Regions from separate parts of the Kitasatospora sp. NPDC051164 genome, predicted to be linked through region 1. Evidence: riboswitches for the same ligand, from Rfam matches in the RefSeq annotation. Region 1 holds a riboswitch; each other region holds the start of a gene.
The links. A riboswitch is a leader RNA that binds a small molecule or an ion and turns the genes downstream of it on or off. The one in region 1 is predicted to bind cyclic di-AMP.

Region 1 (6,810 bases):
GTGCCGGTTGCGCCGTATCTCGCGGCTGATGGTGGAGGGGCTGCGGCCCAGCTCGGCGGCGATCGCCCGGATTGTGGCCTTCTCCCGGAGCCGGTCGGCGATGTGAATGCGCTCGTCCTCCCGCAGGTAGCGGGACGCGCCACAGGGCGGCAGCACCGGCCTGACCGGTGCTGCCGCCCTGTTCTGACCGGAGGCGTTCCGGCCGTTGCGCCATCGCTTGCCCGTGCGGAGGTTGATGCCGACCGCACGGGCGGCTTCCACATAGCCGGCACCCTGCTTCACGAGCCGGAAGTATTCCTCCCGCTCACGCGTCAGCTTGCGACGGCCCTGCCCCGTCCGCTCCTCGCGGATCTCGAAGGTCATTGCACTCCCCAGCTGGGGTGTTGCAACGATCCCTAGAACTCAAGGACCGGTGACGGGGCCCTCGTGCGTGTGGACGTGGCCCGGGTCGAGCGGCGGGGTGGTGCCGCAGGTCCACGCGCAGTCCGGCTCGGCCACCAGGTGGTCCTCGGGGGCGAGGACGTTGCCCCGGACGGTGGCGAAGGCGATCAGCCCGCCGCCGGCCAGCAGGCCCGCGCAGATCAGCATCGCGGTGTGGAAGGCGGAGTCGACCGCGGACGGCACGCGGTAGGCGTCGCCGCTCAGTCCGGCCAGGGCCGGGAGGGCGGCCACCGCGAGCAGGCCGGCCGCGCGGGCGGCGGCGTTGTTCACCCCGCTCGCGATGCCCGCGTGCCGGACCTCGACGGCCGCCAGCACGGTGGCCGTCAGCGGCGCGACCAGCAGCGTCATGCCGCAGCCCATCACCGTGACGGCGGGCAGCACGTCCGCCCAGTAGGAGGAGCCCGGGCCGATGCGCAGCATCAGCAGCACCCCGGCGGCGCACAGCAGCGGGCCGACGGTGAGCGGGATCCGCGGGCCGATCCGCTTGCCGAGGCGCCCGGCGCGCGCCGACAGCCCCAGCATCAGCACCGTGATCGGCACCAGCGCGAAGCCCGAGACCAGCGGCGAGAACCCGGCGACGATCTGCAGTTGCACCACCAGCAGGAAGAAGACGCCGCTGAACGCCGCGTACACGCAGAGGGTGACCAGGTTCACGGCGGTGAACAGCCGGGAGGAGAACAGGCCGAGCGGCAGCATCGGATCGGGCGCGCGGCGCTCGACGGCCACGAAGGCGACGCCGAGCACCACACCGATCAACCCGCTGACCCAGACCACGGCGGACACGCCCTCCCCGGCGGCGGTCAGCGCGTAGGTGATCGCGCCGAGGGCGAACGCGGCGAGCACCGCGCCGAGCACGTCGAAGCGGCCGGTGGCGCTCTCGTCCCGGCTCTCCGGCACGTACCGCGTGGTGACCGTGATCACGGCGGCCGCGAGCGGCAGGTTCAGCAGGAAGATCCAGCGCCAGCCCGGGCCGTCCACCAGCCAGCCGCCGAGGAAGGGGCCGACCGCGGCCGACACGCCGCCGAGGCCCGACCACAGCCCGACCGCGGCCGAGCGGTCGTCAGGGTCGAAGACGGCTTGGAGCATGGCGAGCGAGCCGGGGGTGAGCAGCGCCCCGCCGATGCCCTGGACGGCGCGGGCGGCGATCAGCACCTGGATGTTCGGCGCGGCGGCGCAGGCCGCGGAGGCGGCGGCGAACCAGACCACGCCGATGAGGAAGACCCGGCGCCTTCCGTACCGGTCGCCGAGCGCGCCGCCGAGCAGGATCAGGCCTGCCAGGGTGAGCAGATAGCCGTTCAGCGTCCACTGAAGGGACGCCAGGGAGGCGCCGAGATCGGCGCCGATGCGGGGCAGGGCGACGTTCACCACGGTGCCGTCCAGCATCGCCATGCTGGAGCCGAGCACCGTCGCCAGTAGTACCCAGCGACCCTGCGCGGTGCCCAGGCGCAGGGTGCCGGCCTCGGAAGTGGCCACGGCCCGATCCTGCTCCCCGTGAGGCCCGCGTGACAAGGGTCACCGGCGGGTGTGTCGGTGGTGTGCGGTGCGTGAGCGGACGACCGCGCAGTGCCGTCGATGTCGGCGCAGGGTCGTGGATCAGTGGCGCGGGGTGAATGGATCGCATGCGCACCGTGCAGCGGATCATTCGGAGAGTCACTGCGCCCCGGGGGATGGTTGCCGATTCAAGAGATCGACATTGCTTCACCCGAACGGATGGGTTTTAGTTCAGCGACCGCCCGGCCAGTCCGGACGGATCCACCGGGTGGAACGCCGAGTCCTGCCGCTTCCCGGTGGTTCGAACTGAACTCTGTACGGCAGGAGCGGGGGACCCACAGGTAAGTCGCCGGACCGGAAGTTCGCGCCTCAGGGCGCGGCGTCCAGGGCCGGCTTGGGGTGAAGCCGCGCATGCGGCCGGGCAACTCCAGCCCGAACCCGACAGCTCACCTCGCAGGCGTCGGAGAGGAAACTTCCATGCCTGCTCAGGCTCGTCGTATCGCCCTGCCCCGCGCCGCCCGCATCGGCATCGCCACCGCCGTCACCGGTGTCTCCTTCGCCCTCCCGCTCGTCACCGCGATGAGCGCCCAGGCCCACACCGCCCCGGTCGCCCCGGCCCCGCAGGCCGCCGCCTCCACCACCGCCGCCGACGCCGCGCCGGCCCAGGCCGCGCCGGCCCCGGCCGCTCCGGCCGCCGCGCACGAGAGCTACCGCGTCGTCAGCGGCGACACCCTGTCCAAGATCGCCGACGCCAAGCACGTCGAGGGCGGCTGGCACGCGCTGTACGAGCAGAACCGCTCGGTCGTCGGCGCCAACCCGAACCTGATCTTCCCGGGCCAGCAGTTCGCGATCGCCGGCCACGCCGCCGCGCCGTCCGCGGACGTCGCCCCGGCCAAGCCCGCCAAGCCGGCCGCTCCGGTCACCCAGGCCGCTTCGGCCGCCAAGCCGCAGGCCCAGGTCCAGGTCAAGACCGAGGCCGCCAAGCCGGCCACCCAGGTGCAGACCCAGGTTCAGACCGCCGCTCCGGCCCAGGCCGTGACCGCCGCTCCGGTCGCCGCCGCCTCCGGCTTCGTCGCGCCGCTGGCCCACCCGGTGCTCGGCGAGGCCTACGGCGTGGCCGGCTCGATGTGGGCCTCCGGCCACCACACCGGCCAGGACTTCGTGGCCTCCACCGGCACCCCGCTGCGCGCCGTCGCCAACGGTGTCGTGGTCAAGGCCGGCAACGGCGGCGCCTACGGCAACGAGGTCGAGATCAAGCTCGCCGACGGCCACTACGCCCAGTACGCGCACCTGTCCGTGATCGGTGTGAAGATCGGTCAGACCGTCACCGTCGGCCAGCAGCTCGGCCTCTCCGGCGCCACCGGCAACGTGACCGGCCCGCACCTGCACTTCGAGATCCGCACCGGCCCGGAGTACGGCTCGGACATCGACCCGGTCGCCTACCTGCGCGCGCACGGCGTCGCGCTCTGACCCTGTCGGGGTTTCAGGAACCACCGCTGCTGCGGAGCGAATCGATCCTCCGGGATGGTCATGTCGGGTGACCGCTCGACCGGGTGATCGCCGTGCAGTGGACATGGGCGCGGGACACGCCCAGGCCGGCCCGGCTCGCGGGATTCAATTCCTCGCGAGCCGGGCCGGCCGCTGCCGTTTTCGGGGTCGGCGGTTCGTTTTCGGGGCGGGGTCGGGGTGGGATCGGGGTGGCGTTCGCGGTGCGCCGGTGGTGGCCCGGGCGGTACGTGAGGAGGACGCGGCCGGGCGGTGAGCCGGCGACTCAGCTGCGGTGGGCCGGTTGACCGTACCGGGCGGCGGCCAGCAGGTCGTGCATCCTGTGGCCCAAGTCCTCGGTGTCGCGGGCCGGTTCGGGGAAGACCAGGCGGACGTCGCGGTGGCCGTCGGGGTGGTCCAGGCGCAGCACCAGGCCGTGGCGGTCCAGGGCGAGCGGGCGGACGTCCGGGTTCCGGGCGAGCAGCACCGGGTCGAGCAGGCGGGTGAGGACCTCGAGTGCGTCGGCGTGGTCGTCGGCGAAGTGGGTGAGCATCGCGGCCTCGTGGCGGGCCATCGGGTCGGGGGCGGCGAGGGCGAGGTCGGCGGCGGTGACCGCGCCGGTGCCGTACGGGGTGGCGAGGACGGCGTGGGCGACGTCCACCCGCAGGTGGACGCTGAGGCTGTCGTCGGCGAGGTGGGCCAGGTGCAGCCGGCCGGCCAGGGTGAGGCGGGCGCGGACGCGGTCGCGGACGGCGACGGGGGCGACGTCGGTGACATCGAGGACGACGGCGAGGCCCTCGGCGGCGTGGGCCGCCGCGACAGTGAGCGGGGTGTCCAGCGGGGCGCGCAGCCGCAGGCGGGAGCCGTGGGCGGAGACCGGGCCGTCCAGGTCGTGCTGCTCGCCCAGGGCGCGGACGGCGAGCGAGGAGGTCGTGCTGAGCAGGCTGTGGATCCGTTCGGCGGTGGTGGGCTCGGGCACCTCGGTGTCGCCGGTTGGCAGGCTCATGGACGGACCTCCAGATAGTTAGGTGAGCCTAACCTAATATTGCTGGCGAAGCGTGGCAAGCAGGCCTCGGGGAATGCCGAGGGCCCGGACGTGCGGTCCGGGCCCTCGGGTCGGCTGGATCGTCAGGCGACGACGGCCTGGGCGTCGATCTCGACCAGCATCGGCTCCTGCGGCAGCTCGACGAAGACGGTGGTGCGGCAGGGCTTCACGCCGCCGGGCTTGACGTTCTCCTCGATGAACTCGGCGTAGACCTCGTTCATCAACGGGAAGTCCGCGCGCTTGGTGAGGTAGACGCGGAACATCACCACGTCCTCGATGGTGGCGCCACCGGCCTCGACGATGGCCTTGACGTTCTCCAGGGTGCGCCGCGTCTGCGCCTTCACGTCGCCGCGGTGGAGGTACTCGCCGGTCGCCGGATCCTGCGGGCCCTGGCCGGAGACCTGCAGGATCGGGCCCTTGCGGATGCCCTGGGAGAACATCCAGGCGGGGGCGGGGGCCCCGTCGGTGCGGATCTCGATCTTGTCGGAGGACATGGGGGTTCCTTGCTCCTTGGAGTTCTCGGCGGCTGCTTCGGACTGTCGTGATGATCCGTCAACTGTGGTCGAGTAGGCCGCCGCAGTCGGCCGACACCGCGCGGGCGGTGGCGAGCAGCTGCGGGAGGAGGTCCAGGACCTGCTCGTACGGGAGGACGACGTCCGGGACGGAGATGGAGGCGGCGGCGACGACCCGCCCGCTGGCGTCCCGGACGGGTGCGGCCACGCAGTTGATGAAGGCCTCGTGCTCGGCGTGGTCCTGCGCCCACCCCTGGGCGGCGACCTTCTCCAGCTCGGCGAGCAGCGCCCCGGGCGTGATGAGGGTGCGTTCGGTGTGCGGGGCGAAGTCGATCCCGGCCACCACCCGGCGCCGCTCGGGCAGCGGCAGGTCGGCCAGCAGCACCTTGGAGACCGCGGCGCTGTGCAGGGCGGCGCGCAGACCGATCCGGGAGTACATCCGCACCGGATGGCGGGAGTCGAACTTGTCGATGTAGACCACCTCGCCGCCCTCGTACGCGGCCAGGTGCACGGTCTGGCCGGTGGCGGCGTTCAGCTCGGCCAGGTGCGGGGCGGCGATCCGGCGAATGCCGCGCTGCTCCAGAGCCAGACCGGACAGGGCGAAGAGGCCGGCGCCCAGGTGGTAGCGGTAGGCCGCGTCGCGGTAGACGAATCGTTCATCTTCGAGGCTCTGGAGCAGCCGGAGCACGGTCGTCTTGTGGACGCCGAGCACCTCGGCGAGCTGGTCGAGGGAGCGTTCGCCCTCGCCGAGCTGGGCCAGGATGCGCAGGGCGCGGGTGACGGTCTGGCTCATCGTGCTCCGCTTCGAGGGCTGGGGTGGCTACTCATCGGGCCCAGGCCCGGCCGGCGGGCGGCGTTCGGTCGGTGGGCGGTGCTCCGTTTGTGGGGTGCGGGCGGTCGGAGGGGTGCGGGCGGTCGGCCTTGTGGGCGCCGTCGGTGGGCAGGGTCGGGCCGGTGATGCCGGCCGCGGTGACCCGGGTGGCGGCCCAGTCGGCGGCGGAGGCGTCGAGCAGTGCCGTCACGACGGCGGCGGGCGGCAGCTCGGCCTGGTCGCCGTGGGCGGTCAGCGCGCAGGCGGCGCTCAGGTGGCCGAGCCGCAGCCGGCGGCGCTGGTCCAGGCCCCGGACGGTGCCGGCCAGGTAGCCGGCCGCGAAGGCGTCGCCCGCGCCGGTGGCCTCGACCACCTCGACGGCGAGGGCCGGCTCGGTGACCGCCGTGCCGTCCCGCTCCAGGGCAATGACGTGCCGGTCGGCGTCCTTGACCACGAGGGTGGCGGGGGAGGGGAAGCGGCGGCGCAGGGCGGTGGGGTCGCCGGTGCCGAAGGCGGCCTGCGCCTCGTCGGCGCCGAGCAGCAGCAGGTCGGCGGCGTCCAGCAGCGGCGGCAGTACGGCCGGGTCCCGGTCGTGCCAGAGTGAGGGGCGCCAGTTGAGGTCGAAGCTGACCAGCCGGTCCGGGCGGCGGTCGGCGAGCAGGGCGCGCAGCAGGGCGAGGCAGTCGTCGGAGAGCGCGGCGGTGATGCCGGACAGGTGCAGCAGACGGGCGCCGGCCAGCAGTGCGGCGGCGGCCGGGTCGGCGAGCAGTGCGGGGGAGAGCGCGGCGGCCGCGGAACCGCGCCGGTGGTAGTGCAGTCGGCTGCGGCCGGGGCCGAGGTCGTGATCGTGGCCGGTGGTGCCGCCGACCTCCTTGAGGTAGACGCCGGTCGGGCGGTGTGGGTCGACCGCGACCGCCGAGACGTCCACGCCGCGGGCGGCGACCTCGGCGACGAGCCGCCGACCGAAGCCGTCGTCGCCGACCCGGCTGACCCAGGCGGTCGGCACGCCGAGCGCGGTCAGTGCG
Region 2 (6,810 bases), on a different contig from region 1:
CAGGACCGCGACCGGCACGGCGACAAGGTGGGTGCGGACGACCTGCGGGTCCGCGCGATGCAGCAGCTCGGGCTGCTGGGCGGCAGCGCGGAGCACCCCGCCGCGCTGGCCGGGCAGCTGCCGCCCGCCTCGGGTTCGCCAGTCGGGCCGGCGGGCGTGGTGGCCGAGGTCCGCTCGACCGCGCGGCGGTCGGCGCTGACCGCCGACCAGGTGCGGGGCCTCTTCACGGACGGCTCCGAGGGCCGGCGGATCCAGGCGCTCGCGCTGATGCAGGGCGACCCGTCGCTCGCGGACCTGGCGAGCGTGCTGGACGCGATCGAGCACCCGCGCTCGGGCTTCGAGCAATACCACGCGCTGCTGGCCGCCCGGGGACTGCTCTCCCGGCTGCCGGCCGCCGAGGCGCAGCGGCTGCGGGACGCGGTGGCGGCGCAGCTGGTCGATCCGCGGGGCATCCCGTACGGGTCGGACCGCAGCTGGCTGGCCGAGAAGATCCTCTCCCGGCTGCAGGTGACGGCCTTCGTGCCGGCCCAGCAGGCCCAGGCGCCCCAGGCACCCCAGCCGACCCAGCCATCCCAGCCGTCCGGCTCGGCTGCACCCGATGCACCGACCGCACCGGATGCGCCGACGTCGCCCGCCTCGCCCGCCACGCCGTCTGCATAGCGGCCCCTACAGCGCGGCGGGCACGGGCTGCCCGGCCTCCGCCCGGCGGCGGTCGGCGGCCCGCAGGACCAGGACGCGGCGGGTGCGTCCGTCCTCGGCCCGGGGGAAGCGGCGGACCTCGCTGGCTATCCGGCGCTCGCCGAGCGCGTACCGCAGGGGGTCGAGGTGCCCGCAGCGGCGGCCCCGGCCGTCGTGCAGGGGCTGGACGCGGACCTCGCCGCCCAAGGAGGTGACCCGGACCAGCTCGGTCAGGGCGGCCAACTGGTGCTCGGGGCCGAAGAGTTCGGGGTAGGCGAAGAGCAGGTAGCCGCTCAGGGTGAGGGCGAAGGTGCCGTCCGCGAAAGGCAGCCGGGGCAGCGCGGCGGCCACGTACCGCTGCGGGTGCGCGGCCGAGTCGGCGGCGAACAGCCGGCGGGCGCGGTCCCAGCTGCGCAGGTAGCGCTCGGGCCGGTGCGGGCGGGGCGCGGGGTAGAGGTGCGGGCGGGCGGCCATCGCGACGGCCATCGCCGCCCGGGCGGCCCGGGCGCGGTCCGCGACCACCGGCCGCGGCAGGGCGTACGCCGGGTCGGCGGCGATCACCCGGCAGCCCAGCGCGCGCGCCTCGGCGGCCAGGCCGGCCGCGCCGCCGGGGCAGTCCAGCAACGGCCCGGGGAGGGCGGCGAGCTGGGCCCGGGTGAGGTCGAACAGGGCGCAGTACTCGTCCAGCGGGCGGGAGGTGACCAGGACGTCCGGGGGTTCGGGGGGAATGCCTGGGGCGGCCACGCGGTCATCCGAACACGCGGCGGCCCCGTCCGCATCCGGAGTGCGAACGGGGCCGGGACCGAGTCGGGGCCGGACGGTCAGCGCCTGGTCAGCGGCCGAGCAGGCCCTGGGCGGCGGCCCGGTTGACGTTGGTCAGGCCGCGGACGAGCTGCGCGGTGAGGAAGACCAGCACCACCCCGACCAGCGAGAACCCGGCGATCTGCCACATCCCCTCGACGTAGTAGACGTGCCGGACGTGGTGGCCGTCGGTGTAGTCGAACAGCTGGTACCCGCGCCAGCCGGTGTAGGTCGGGAAGACCCAGTGGTAGACCGGGTAGAGCGCCATCGCCCAGCCGAGCAGCAGGAACACCAGGGTCATGGTGAAGCTGAAGATCGCCCAGGGGAACATCACCACCTGGTACAGCGCGGCCTTCCAGCCCGCCCCGTCCGCCAGCCGCGCGGTGATCGCGCCCCAGTTGCCCGGGCGGACCGGGCGCACCGGCTTCGGGCCGGCAACGTCCAGGGCCAGCATGCCCCGCGCCCGGGCCCGCTCCAGTCGGCCGAAGCCCCGGGCGGCGATGGTCAGGCCGGCCAGCACGGGCAGGCCGAGGACGGTGACGAAGGTGCCGAGGCCGAGGCAGAACAGAGTGATCGCGACGGCGAAGCCGGCGATCGCCACCGGCAGGCCGCTGAGCACGTAGCCGACCTCGCGGTAGTAGTGCGCGGAGAACGGCGCCGTCCAGAAGGCGGGCGGCTGTCCGGTCCGGTGGGCCCGGGCGGGGCGCGGGTCGTCGCCGTGACCGTCCAGGACGTCCCACTCGTGGTCCCGTGTGCTTCGGCTGCTGCTCATGTTCCGGCCCCCGGCCCCTCGTACTGACGGTCGTTCGTGCTCGCTGACGTCGTCCAGTCTGGCCGGACCGCAGGTCGCGGCGGCATCCGGAGGCCTGGCGGATCTGGGGTGGGGTTAACCCCCCGGCCCCCGGCCCCCGGCCCCCGGTCCCCCGGCCCCCGGTCCCCCGGCCCGCCGGTCTCCCTGGCCACACGGGCGCGCCGTGGGGGTTCAGCCGGTCGGGCCCGGCCACTCGTCGACGAGCAGCGCGAAGAGGTGCGAGTCGGAGCGGACGCCGTTCTCGAGCCGGTCGTGCCGGGCCCGCCCCTCCAGCCGGAACCCGAGTCGGGTGAGCACCTTGGCGGAGGCCGTGTTGCCCACCTCGGCCGAGGCCGTCAGCCGGTGCAGGTCCAGGGTGTGGAAGGCGAAGTCGCAGAGCAGGCCGGTGATCTCGCCCGCGTAGCCTCGGCCCCGGAAATCGCGGCCGAGGACGCAGCCCAGGTCGGCGGCGCGGTGCTTCCCGAGGGTGAGTGCGGCGTGTCCGATCGGGGTCGCGTCCTGCGGGTCCTCGGCGTCGGCGAGCCTGGTGACGGCGAGCCGGTAGGTGTCCCGCTCGCCGGCCATCGCCTCCTCCAGGTAGAGCTCGATCTGGTCGGCGCAGGTCTCGCGGTCGTACGGCTCGAACGGCAGGTGGCGGGTGACCTCCGGGTCGCCGAACAGGGTGTGCAGCGCGTCCACGTCGCCGTCGGTGTGGTGGTACTCGCGGATGGCCAGCCGGGGGCCGGTGAGTCGTACGGGGACCATGGCGGCCGACCCTACCGGCCCCCGGAGGCTACCGTTCGGACTATGAACGACGAAGACCTGCGACTCGCCCCGCGCACCAGGGCCGCCGACCTGCTCGCCTGGGCGGCCGAGCAGGGCCGCACGCCGGTGGCCGAGGCGCCGCTGCGCGCGGTGCTGGCGCTGCTGGAGCTGGGCGAGGGCAGGATGCACGACGGCTGGCCCGAACTGACCTCCGACGCGGTGGAGCACCTGCTGTACGAGCGGCTCCACCTGTACGTCCAACCCACCCCCGAGGAGGACCCGCTCGCGTACGGCGACGCGGTCCGGTTGCTGATCGACCACCAGCGGGCGGTCCGGCGGCTCAACGCCAAGCGCCAGGAGCGGCTGCACGCGGAGGCCGAGTGGCAGGGCGAGGTCGCGGCCGGACTGCTGCGCCGCGCCGACCTGGTGACCTGGCCCCGGCTGTACGCGCTGCTGCTGCACGCGTACGGGGTGGACGTCGCGGACGAGGCGGCGGTGCGGCACTGGCTGACCGGCTTCGGCGAGCTCCCGGAGGAGGAGCGGCTGGCCGCGTACGAGTCGCTGGTGCCGGCCGGCTGGCTGGACGAGCCGGACGAGCGGGGCTGGGGACCGGGCCGGGTGCTGTCGGTCGGCATGGCCACGGACGGCGCGCGGCGGCTGCTGGAGCAGGGCCTGATGCGGCGCAGCTACCGCAACCTGGCCGAGCTGACCGCGCTCGGGCGGCCGATGCCGGACGAGCTGGCCGGTGACTTCGGGCAGTTCGAGGAGGCGGCGGTCGACGCGGCGCTCGACCTGTTCGGGGAGTGGACGGTGCCGGGGCTGCCGCGGCTGCTGGTGGCGGAGTTCCCCGAGCTGGCGCCGGAGCCTGGCCAGGAGGAGATCGACGCGTACGTGGCGCAGTTGCCCGCGGAGGAGTGAGACGCCGCGAAAAGCCCCCGGCCGCTCGAACCGAGCGTGCGACCGGGGGCTTTCGGGTGTCCGTTACGGGTTGAGGCCGTGCTGCTGGAGCCAGGGCTCCGGGTCGACCGGGGCGCCGCCGCCGGGGCGCACCTCCAGGTGCAGGTGCGGGCCGGTGACGTTGCCGGTCGCGCCGACCTTGCCGATCTGCTGGCCGGAGGCGACGCCGCCGGAGCCCTTGATGATCGAGGAGAGGTGGCAGTACCAGATCTCGGTGCCGTCGGGCAGGGTCTCGACGATCCGGTAGCCGTACGAGCCGGACCAGCCGGCCGAGGTGATGGTGCCCTGGCCGAGCGCGTACACCGGGGTGCCGGTGTCGGCGGCGAAGTCCAGGCCGGTGTGCAGGTTGGCCCAGTAGCGGGCGCTCTGACCGTAGTGGGCGGAGAGCCGGTAGTCCTTCACCGGGAGGGTGAGGGCGGCGGCGCGCTTGGCCTCCGCCTCCGTCGCGGCGGCCTTGGCCTCCGCCTCCTTGGCGGCGGCCTTGGCCTCGGCCTCCTGCGCGGCCTGCACGCGGGCACCCTCCTCGGCGGCGGTGCGCTGGCTGTCGGCCTGCTGCTGGATGCGGGCGGCGAGCGCGAGGCCGGGGTCGGCGGCGAGCGCGACCGGGGTCTCGTCGGGGGCCTCGACGGCGGGCGCGACGGCCGGGGTGGCCGAGGCGAAGCCGGTGGCACCGAGGGTGGCGGCGACGGCGGTGACGCCGAGCAGCGGGGAGGCGCCGCGGGTCTGACGCGGCATCCGGTGCCGGTTGGCCTCGGCCTCCGGGCCGAGGGCCTCGGGCCCGTCCGCGCCGGGGTGGTCGAGGAGCTGGGTACCGGCTGCGGGGCCGGCCGGGTGTGCCGGGGTGTGCGTCGACGCCACGGAGGCGCGCTCCTTTCCTTCCTTCGCGCCTACCGGGTTAGCTGACGGGTTCGGAGCAGGAAGGTCTCCTACGGCCGGGCCGGAGCCCCGCCGATTCACCCCAAGGAACATGGTTCCCCGGCTCCCTGACCTGCCCGGAGGCCGGTCGGCGGGATTAGGCGACGGCGCACGGTGCCGTCTGGGAACGGCGTTGACGACCGCGCTGCGTTATCAAACGTTAATCCTAGGACGCCCTGATTCCAAGCCATCCGTCCGGGACGGCAGTGGAGCGAGTGATCGGACGTCAACGAACGACCCCTCATACGAGCACCCCATCTGAGTACTCCTACTCATGTGCGGCCCGGCCGGGCGGCCGCATCCTGACGCCATGAGCGCACCGATGCAGAACCGCACGACGGCCGCGTACTACATCCAGGCCATCCTCTCCTTCGCCCTGTCGGGCACCGCCCTCGCCGTCGGGATCGCCTACCTGCCGGTCGGCGGGTGGACCCGGGCATTCCTCGGGATCGGCCTCCTCTACACCGTCACCTCCTCCTTCACCCTGGCGAAGGTGATCCGGGACCGGCACGAGTCGAACGAGATCGTCAGCCGGGTCGACCAGGCCCGGCTGGAGAAGCTGCTCAGCGAGCACGACCCGTTCAAGCCCGAGGGGATCTGAGGCGAGCCGGCCTTCCCCTCTCCCGTCGACGCCCTCTTCAACGCCCTCTTCGACAGTTCCTTCGAGACTCTCTTCGGCCGGAGGCTTGACGGCTAAGGCTATTAGCCTTAGCTTTATGGCTATCGGCAGCAGCGCCGATGTCGCAGCGAAGGACCGAGGAGGCCCACCATGAACGCCCCCATCAGCCCGGACACCCAGTACCTGACCGTCCCCGGCGGGCGGATCGCCTTCGACGACACCCGACAGGGCGACGGCACCCCCGTCGTCCTGCTCCCCGGAATGCTCGACAGCCGGGCCGCGTACCGGCACCTGCGCCCGCTGCTCGTCGCCGCCGGCCACCGCGTCGTCACCATGGACCTGCGCGGCTTCGGCGAATCCTCCATCGCCTGGGACGACTACGGCCCCGCCGCCATCGCCGGCGACGTCCTCGCCCTGCTCGACCACCTCGGCATCGAACGCGCCGTCCTCGCCGGGAACTCCTACACCGGCGCGACGGTCGTCAAGGCCGCCGGGGACGCCCCGGAGCGGATCGCCGGGATCGTCCTGATCGACGCGTTCGTCGAGAACCCGCAGCCCGGCGCCCTGATGCGCGGCGCCCTCCGCCTGATGAGCGCGGCCCTCGTCCACTGGCCCGCCTTCTGGGGCTTCTACCTGCGCCGGATGGCCTTCCCCGGCGCCAAGCCCGCCGACTTCGACGGCTACGTGAACGGACTGGTCGCCGCCCTGCGCACCCCGGGCCGCAAGACCGCCACCCGCGGATACGTCACCGGGGACTCGTCGCCGGCCGGCTGGACGGCCGCCGTGCGGTGCCCGGCGCTGGTGGTCATGGGCAGCAAGGACCCCGACTTCCCGAAGCCGGAACTCGTCGCCGACCGGCAGGTCGCGGCACTCGGCGCGCGGAAGGCGATGATCGAGGGGTCCGGGCACTACCCGATGGCCGACAACCCGCAGGCCACCGCGGACGCCCTGCTGCCCTTCCTCGCCGAACTCGCCTGACCGCCGGCCCGGCCGCCCGACCGAGCCGCCGTCCGACCCGACCCGTCGCCCGACTTCCGTACGGAGAAGCCGAAACCATGCCCCGCGTAGGACTGACCCCCGACCAGGTCGTCGACCACGCCCTCGCCCTCATCGACGAACAGGGCGCCGACGCCCTCACCCTGGCCGCCGTCGCCGCCCGGGCCGGGGTCGCCACCCCCTCGCTGTACAAGCACGTCAGCGGCGGCCTCGCCGAACTGCGGCAGCTGATCGCCGTCCGGGTCACCGAGGAACTGGCTGACCGCCTCGCGGACGCCGCCCTCGGCCG
Region 3 (6,810 bases), on a different contig from region 1:
CGACCATCCACCGACTGGTTCGTACCCTCGTCCAGCAGGGCTATGTCCGCCAGGACACCGCGCGCCGCTACACCCTCGGCCCCCGGCTGATCCGCCTCGGCGAGACGGCCGGGCGGCTGCTCGGCAGCTGGGCCCGCCCCTACCTGGCCGAGCTCATGGAGGCCACCGGCGAGACCGCGAACCTGGCGGTACTGGAGGGCGGCGAGGTGGTGTACGTCGGGCAGGTGCAGTCGCGGCGCTCGATGCGGATGTTCACCGAGGTCGGGCGGCGGGTGCAGCCGCACTGCACCGGCGTCGGCAAGGCACTGCTCGCCCAGCTGCCCGAGGACGAGGCGCGCGCCGCCCTCGGCCCCAACCCGCTGCCGGCCCACACCGAGTACACGGTCACCGACCCGCAGGAGCTGCTGCACCAGCTCGCCGAGGCGCGCGAGCGCGGCTACGTGGTCGACGACCAGGAGCAGGAGATCGGCGTCCGCTGCATCGCGCTCGCCGTCCCCGGCGCGCCGACGCCCACCGCGCTCTCGGTCTCCGGGCCGGAGGCCCGCATCCGGGCCCTGGAGGAGCAGGCCGGGGCCGCCTCGCTGGTACCGGTGATGCGCCAGATCGCCGGCCGACTGGGGCAGGTCCTCGCCCCCTGAGGGCCACCAGCCTGACGCCTCGTCAACCCCCCTTTCCGACACGGGCCGCCGGGCCGACACCGCACGTCCTCCGTTCGAGCGGACGGCGGCGGGGCGGGTCGGGATGCGCCCCGGTCGCGGCGACAGCTCGGCCACCCTGGTGCGGACGCGGCCCGCGACGGTGCGGGCGGCCGAAGCACGAGGGCACGGTGAGCGGCATGGAGCAGCAGGACGTACGGGGCGTCGTAGGAGGTGGCTCGGGATCGCACGGCAGCGCTGGGTCTTGCGGTGACACGGGATCGCACGGCAGCACGAGGGGCAGGAGGTACGGCGGGGCCGTGCTGGTCGCGGCCGTCGTGGCGGGCTGCACGGTGGCGGTGCCGGCCACCAGCCCGTCCTGGGCGCTGCGTCGGCCGGAGCCCCGTCCGGCGGTGGAGGTCGTCGCGCCGGGCGCGCCGACCGCGTCCGCCGTCCCCGAGGTGTCCACCCTGCCCGCCGTGGTCGCCGCGCCGTCCGACTCCGACCTGGAGGTGGTCCGGATCGACCCGGCCCCGGCGGCGCCGCCCGGCGGCAGCACGACCGTCCACGGCTTCGTCGCCAACAGGGGCCCGGACACCACCGCCTCCCCGTTCACGGTCGTGGTCACCCTGCCGAAGGGCGTCACCCCCGAGGGGCCCTACTACCCCGACAACTGCGGGGTGCTGCAGAACGGCCACCGGGTGCGCTGCGTCTTCGGGCCCGGGCTGCCGCCGCTGCGCACCGCGACCGCCCTCGTCCCGGTCCGTCTGGACCCCGACCTGCCCCTGGGAAAACTGAGCGGCGGCTGGGTCGCGGTGCGCAGCGCGGACGACCGGGACGAGAGCAACAACCGGCAGCCGTTCGACATCACGGTGGTCGAGACGACTGCCGGTTCCTGAACCACGTCCTCCCACCGGGCGCCGGGCGCCGGCGAGCGGCTGCCGGCTTGCGGCGACCGGTGAGACGTCCTACCGGTTAGCGGTAGACGCGGACGTAGTCGGCGGCCATGGTGATCGGAGAGGCCCCCTGCGGCGCGGGGTGGTACTGCCCCGCGCACACCGAGAGGTTGAGGATCAGGTACGCCGACCAGTTGGCGCCGACGCCCTTGCCGTCCGAGAAGACCTTGACGACCCACTGGTCCTTCGCGATGGCGCTCGCGTCGGTGTAGTACTTCGGGTTGCCGGGGTTGACGTGGTTGGTCAGCTCCAGCAGGTTCGGGTTGTCGGGGTGGTACTCGAAGGAGTCGATCTCCCCGTTGCCGTTCTTCCAGGTCCACAGGGCCGGCCAGGCGCCGGTGCCCGCGGGCAGCTTGACCCGGGTCTCGGCGTAGTCGCCGGTCTTGACCTGGAATCCCTCGCCGGAGCCCTCGGTGGTCAGGAAGCCGGTGTTCCAGGACTGCTTGCCGTTCTCCAGGGCCGGGCCCCCGGGGGCGGCGGTGAAGGTGGCGACCCCGTTGGCGACGCTGACGTTGTTCTTGTTCAGCCAGTCCAGCTTGTTGTCGTCCGGGTTGTGGTTCCCGTACTTGTACGAGGTGCTCTTGTCGCCGACCCAGCGCTGGCCCCAGGAGATCGAGCCGTTGAACTCGTCCGACCAGGTCAGCGACTTGCCGGTGACCGGGGAGGACGGCGCGGGGGTGGTCGGGCTGGCCGTGGCGCTCGGGGTCGGCGTGGGGGTCGGGGTCGGCGTGGAGGTCGGCGCTGGGGTGGCGGTGGCCGTCGGGGCCGGGGCCGGGGTGGCGGTGGCCGAGACCACCAGCTGCTGCGAGAGCAGGTTGTGCCAGACGCCGCCGAGGTCCTGCCAGAAGCCGAACTGGGTGTACGTCCCGGCGGGCAGGGTGCGCGCGCCGCTGGTGAAGTTCACGCCGCTCGGGCAGATCTGCACGTTGGAGGCGTTGCCGGGGAAGTCGAGGTTGGTGCCGCGCGCGTCCCGCACGCCCACGCCGACGGTCTTCGCGGTGAAGCAGGCCGAGGAGTGCAGGCCGAGCGAGGCGGTGCTGGCCTTGCCCGCGACCATGGTGGCGGGGGCGAGCCGGTCCTGGGTGACGGTCGGCGCGGTGGCGGCCTGGGCACTGCTCACGGACGGCAGTCCGAACAGGCCGGCGCCGCTGATGGCGAGCGCCCCGGTGGCGGCGAAGGCGGTGTTGCGGCTGCGGCGGGAGGGGCGGGCGTGGCGCGGCGTGGCGCGCCGGACAGCAGGCTGGGGCATGAGCGGGCCTCTGCGACGCCTGCGAGGTTAGCTGTCGGGTTCGGGCTGCAGTTGGCCCTGCCGCCTGTGGAACAGCTTCACCCCTAGCCACGACCCGTACGCGTGAGCGCGCGGGCCGGGCGCCGACCTTGGTTCCCCCGCTCCCGTCCGCGTGGTGCTCGGTGACCCGCCGACGGGTGGACGGGACTCGGCGTCCCGGCGGCGGGGTCCGCGAGGGCGGACGACCGTTGCAGGCTAGGCAGGCTGTGCGTGAACGGACAACTCCGTCGGTCCGGTTGTCGTGCCGCTCACAGTGGTGTCGATCAACGACGCTGTGTGGCGGCAGAGTTGATCAATCCCCCGGCCCGGCCGGATGCCTGTCCGGGTTCCTGGCCCGGTGCCCGTCCGGGTGCTCGGCCGAAGGCCTGGCGGGATGGTCAGCCGAGACAGGCGTCGACCTGGCTCTCGGCCTCCGGCGCCCAGGCCGGCTCCAGGCGGTCGAGGCCGCTCAGCAGCCGGGTGCCGCCGACCGTCACGATGCCGGTGGTGTGGACGGGCATGGTGGGGGTGCGTCTCGCTGGGGTGAGTCTCGCAGGGGTGCGTCTTATGGGTGGACGGTAGGACCGGAGCGCGGCGGGTGTCCATGTGCCGGTCGCACACCCCGGCGGGCGGCGCGGTGGCGATCCGTACCGTGGCAAAGATCTGACCGACTGCACCCGGTCGGATAAATTGGAGGCCTGACATTTCCGCAGTGCACAAGAGCACCAAAGCCCGAAACGAGGAGCCGCCCCACCATGATCGCGTCCCTGCCCGCCTTCGCCGGCCGCACCTACGTCTTCCGGGCCGACAACGGCGCGGCCTTCCGCAACACCTACTCGGCCGACGGCACGCGGCTGCGCTGGGAGGGCCTCGGCGAGTCCGCGGGCCAGTGGGAGGACGTGCGGCTGCACGTCGCCGAGGTCGCACCGGAGATCTACTTCGTCAGCTGGACGGAGCAGAGCGGGATCACCGTCAGCCATGTGATGGACCTGAACAAGCTGACGGTGCGGGCCTTCTGGACCTTCGAGGGCGAGGGCGGCCGGGTCGGCCAGCTGCACACCGGTTCGCTGGAGCGGGTGGCCTGAGACCCGTGACGGCCGGACCTCGGGCCCGCGGCTGGGCCCCGGGGTCCGGCCGATAAGCGGCCGGTCGTCAGGCGGTCGGTCGTCAGGCGGTCGGTCGTCAGGCGGTCGGGTTCGGCACCGCAAGGTGCTGGGACAGCCACTCCAGCGAGGACGGCAGCAGCGCGCTCCAGGTCTCGAAGTTGTGGCCGCCGTTCTCGAGCATGCTGTACGAGACCTTCATCGGGCTCCGCGCCGCCTCGACGAAGGCCTCGGTCTCCCGCCGGTAGTCGCCGTCGCCCTTCTTGGTGCCCGCCAGCAGCACGGACACGTTGGGCTGCGGCAGGTTCTTCAGCCGCCACATCAGGTTGGCCTCGTCGCGGCGCTGCTTGCTGCCGCCGAACAGGTCACCGGTGGTCGGGTCGTCGGCGGCGTCGTAGTAGGCCGAGAGCGCGACGGCGGTCGGGAACACGTCGGGGTGGCGCATGGCCAGCTTGAGGGCGCAGTAGCCTCCGGTCGAGTTGCCCATGAAGGCCCAGGCCTGCGGGTCGGACGAGACCCGGAAGCTGGCCTGGATCGCCGAGGGCACGTCCTTGGTGAAGTACGTGTCGGACTGCGGGCCGTTCGGGATGTCCTCGCACTCGGTGTCCTGCGGCAGCGCGGGCGAGGGGCGCATCAGGATCAGGACGGTCGGCTGCATCCGGCCTTCCTGCAGCAGCTTGAGCGCCGCGCCCGGGTAGTTGAAGCGGGTGATCAGGTTCTCGGCGATTCCTGGGAACCCGGTGCTGACGATCACGGCCGGGAACTTCCTCTGCGCGTACTCCGGCTGGAAGTACTGCGGGGGCAGGTAGACGTAGCTCTCGGTGGACAGCCGGCTGACCGCGCCGTCGATCCGGACCTTGCGGATCTCGCCCGACTGGCTGGGCTCGCGGCCCACCGCACCGCCGCCCTTGACCGAGGCGTGGCCGATCGTCTCCACCAGGAGGCGACCGGAGGCGTCCGCCTTGTTGTGGATCACCACCGGGCCGGTGTCACCGGTACCCAGCAGGTCGTCCCAACTGCTGTAGAAGGCGAAGTAGTTGTTCGCCACCAGGCCGAGCGCCGCGAGCACCGCGAACTGGGTGGCGAGCAGCGTGCCGATCCGGCCGAGCACCGCCTGCCAGGTCGTCCTGGCCATCCTGGGCCACAGCCAGACCGTACCCCCCATCACCACGACGGCGATCAATACGGTCAGCGCCAGCACCTTGTGGCTCGTCAGACCCATGTCCTACTTGCTCCCACGCCTCGAACTCCGGACCCCTCCGCTGGGGACATCCGAGGAGGTCACCCCGGTTCCCCTGTCAGGGCGCAGTGATCAACCCTAGCGCCAGCTGGGAGATCGCTGATGGCGGGCTGGGAGGTCGCGGGGAACGGCCGACGGCTTTCAACCGACAGAGTTCAGATGACAGATTTCGAAATCTGTCATCTGACATCTGAACCCTGAACCCTGTCAGCTGCTCGCCGTCATCCGCCAACCGCCGGGCTCGGCAGCCACCACGCCCCACGCCCGACGCACCCCCGGCTCAGGACACCCGCTCCCAGAGCCGCAGCCCCGCCGTGAGCTCGCGCATGCAGCGGGCCCCCAGGTCGCGCGGGGAGCCCGGGCCGGCCGCGGGGGCCCCGGAAGAGGCCCACTGCTCCAGGGCCACCCGGATCGCCGCTGTCGCGGCGGCGGCGGCCAGCCGGATCTCCAGCGGATCGGCGCCCTCCGGACAGCGGTCGGCGAGGACCGCGCGCAGCCGCACCTCCGAGTCGGCATGGACGCGCTGCCAGGCACCTTCCAGGCTCGGGTCGCGCAGCAGGCTGCGGGTCCACTGCATCATCTCGGCGCCCGCCTCGTCGGCCGGCGTCAGCGACGCGACCGCCGCGCTCTCCAGCGCCTCGCGCAGCGGCAGGTCGGCCGAGCTCTCGGCGAACCGGTCGACCCACTGCCGTCCGCCCGCCGCGAGCAGCGGGGCGACGGCGTCCTCCTTGACGGAGAAGTACCGGTAGAAGGTGCGCAGCGAGATGCCTGCGGCGAGGGCGATCTCCTCGGCGGTGGTGGCCTCCGCCCCCTTTTCGGCGAAGAGCGCGGCGGCAGCGCGGGCGATCTCCAGCCGGGTGGCGTCACGGCGGCGCTGGTTCAGGGTCGGGCGTCCGGTCACGGGGTCAGCCTACGCGGATGGGTGCCATTCTGGCGCGTCATGCCGAGATGACTCATCAAGCCTCATTGGCACAACGTGCCACTTGGGCGTACCGTGCCTCTTGAGGTCGAGAGACCACGAACGAACGGAGTACCACAATGGAGCGCTTCAGCGGACGGAACGTCCTGATCACCGGCGGCGGCTCGGGCATCGGCCAGGCCACCGTGCACCGGATCCTCGCCGAGGGTGGCAAGGTCGTCGCCGTCGACGTCAACGAGGACGGCCTGAAGAGGACCCTGGACCGCGCGACCGCCGACGGCACCGCGGACCGCCTGACCATCCGGGTCCTGGACATCTCCGACGAGGCCGCCGTCGTCGCGGGCGTCGCCGAGGCGATCGCCGCCCTGGGCGGCCTGGACGTCCTGGTCAACGCGGCCGGCATCCTCCGTGCCTCGCACACCCACGAGACCACCCTGGAGTTCTGGAACACGCTCCTCGCGGTGAACCTGACCGGCACCTTCCTGATGACCCGCGAGGCGCTCCCCGCACTGCTCGCGGGCGGCAAGGGCGTGGTGGTCAACTTCAGCTCCACCTCCGCGAGCTTCGCCCACCCCTACATGGCCGCGTACGCCGCGACCAAGGGCGGCATCCAGTCCTTCACCCACGCCATCGCCTCGGAGTACTCGAAGCAGGGCCTGCGCGCGGTCTGCGTCGCCCCGGGCAGCATCG

Region 2: another riboswitch for cyclic di-AMP. It lies ahead of ACIBEC_RS41605 (M23 family metallopeptidase); the one in region 1 lies ahead of ACIBEC_RS36695 (LysM peptidoglycan-binding domain-containing M23 family metallopeptidase).
Region 3: another riboswitch for cyclic di-AMP. It lies ahead of ACIBEC_RS00915 (hypothetical protein); the one in region 1 lies ahead of ACIBEC_RS36695 (LysM peptidoglycan-binding domain-containing M23 family metallopeptidase).

Annotation. Positions count from the first base shown of each region.
Region 1 is NZ_JBITFB010000031.1:102,980-109,789, reverse strand. Features, by position in the region: partial or broken gene ACIBEC_RS36705 (helix-turn-helix domain-containing protein) at 1-363, opposite strand, end outside; gene ACIBEC_RS36700 (DHA2 family efflux MFS transporter permease subunit) at 403-1,914, opposite strand; cyclic di-AMP (ydaO/yuaA leader) riboswitch at 2,227-2,407, shown strand; gene ACIBEC_RS36695 (LysM peptidoglycan-binding domain-containing M23 family metallopeptidase) at 2,410-3,402, shown strand; gene ACIBEC_RS36690 (DUF2470 domain-containing protein) at 3,704-4,423, opposite strand; gene ACIBEC_RS36685 (RidA family protein) at 4,546-4,956, opposite strand; gene ACIBEC_RS36680 (IclR family transcriptional regulator) at 5,015-5,767, opposite strand; gene ACIBEC_RS36675 (sugar kinase) at 5,799-6,810, opposite strand, start outside.
Region 2 is NZ_JBITFB010000044.1:45,097-51,906, reverse strand. Features, by position in the region: gene ACIBEC_RS41630 (hypothetical protein) at 1-660, shown strand, start outside; gene ACIBEC_RS41625 (hypothetical protein) at 667-1,422, opposite strand; gene ACIBEC_RS41620 (sensor domain-containing protein) at 1,511-2,251, opposite strand; gene ACIBEC_RS41615 (GNAT family protein) at 2,462-3,034, opposite strand; gene ACIBEC_RS41610 (hypothetical protein) at 3,077-3,952, shown strand; gene ACIBEC_RS41605 (M23 family metallopeptidase) at 4,016-4,849, opposite strand; cyclic di-AMP (ydaO/yuaA leader) riboswitch at 4,862-5,020, opposite strand; gene ACIBEC_RS41600 (YiaA/YiaB family inner membrane protein) at 5,217-5,507, shown strand; gene ACIBEC_RS41595 (alpha/beta hydrolase) at 5,676-6,503, shown strand; gene ACIBEC_RS41590 (TetR-like C-terminal domain-containing protein) at 6,581-6,810, shown strand, end outside.
Region 3 is NZ_JBITFB010000001.1:212,784-219,593, forward strand. Features, by position in the region: gene ACIBEC_RS00905 (IclR family transcriptional regulator) at 1-638, shown strand, start outside; gene ACIBEC_RS00910 (hypothetical protein) at 956-1,534, shown strand; gene ACIBEC_RS00915 (hypothetical protein) at 1,611-2,840, opposite strand; cyclic di-AMP (ydaO/yuaA leader) riboswitch at 2,849-3,033, opposite strand; gene ACIBEC_RS00920 (hypothetical protein) at 3,257-3,379, opposite strand; gene ACIBEC_RS00925 (phenolic acid decarboxylase) at 3,614-3,943, shown strand; gene ACIBEC_RS00930 (alpha/beta hydrolase-fold protein) at 4,041-5,183, opposite strand; gene ACIBEC_RS00935 (TetR family transcriptional regulator) at 5,482-6,102, opposite strand; gene ACIBEC_RS00940 (SDR family oxidoreductase) at 6,240-6,810, shown strand, end outside.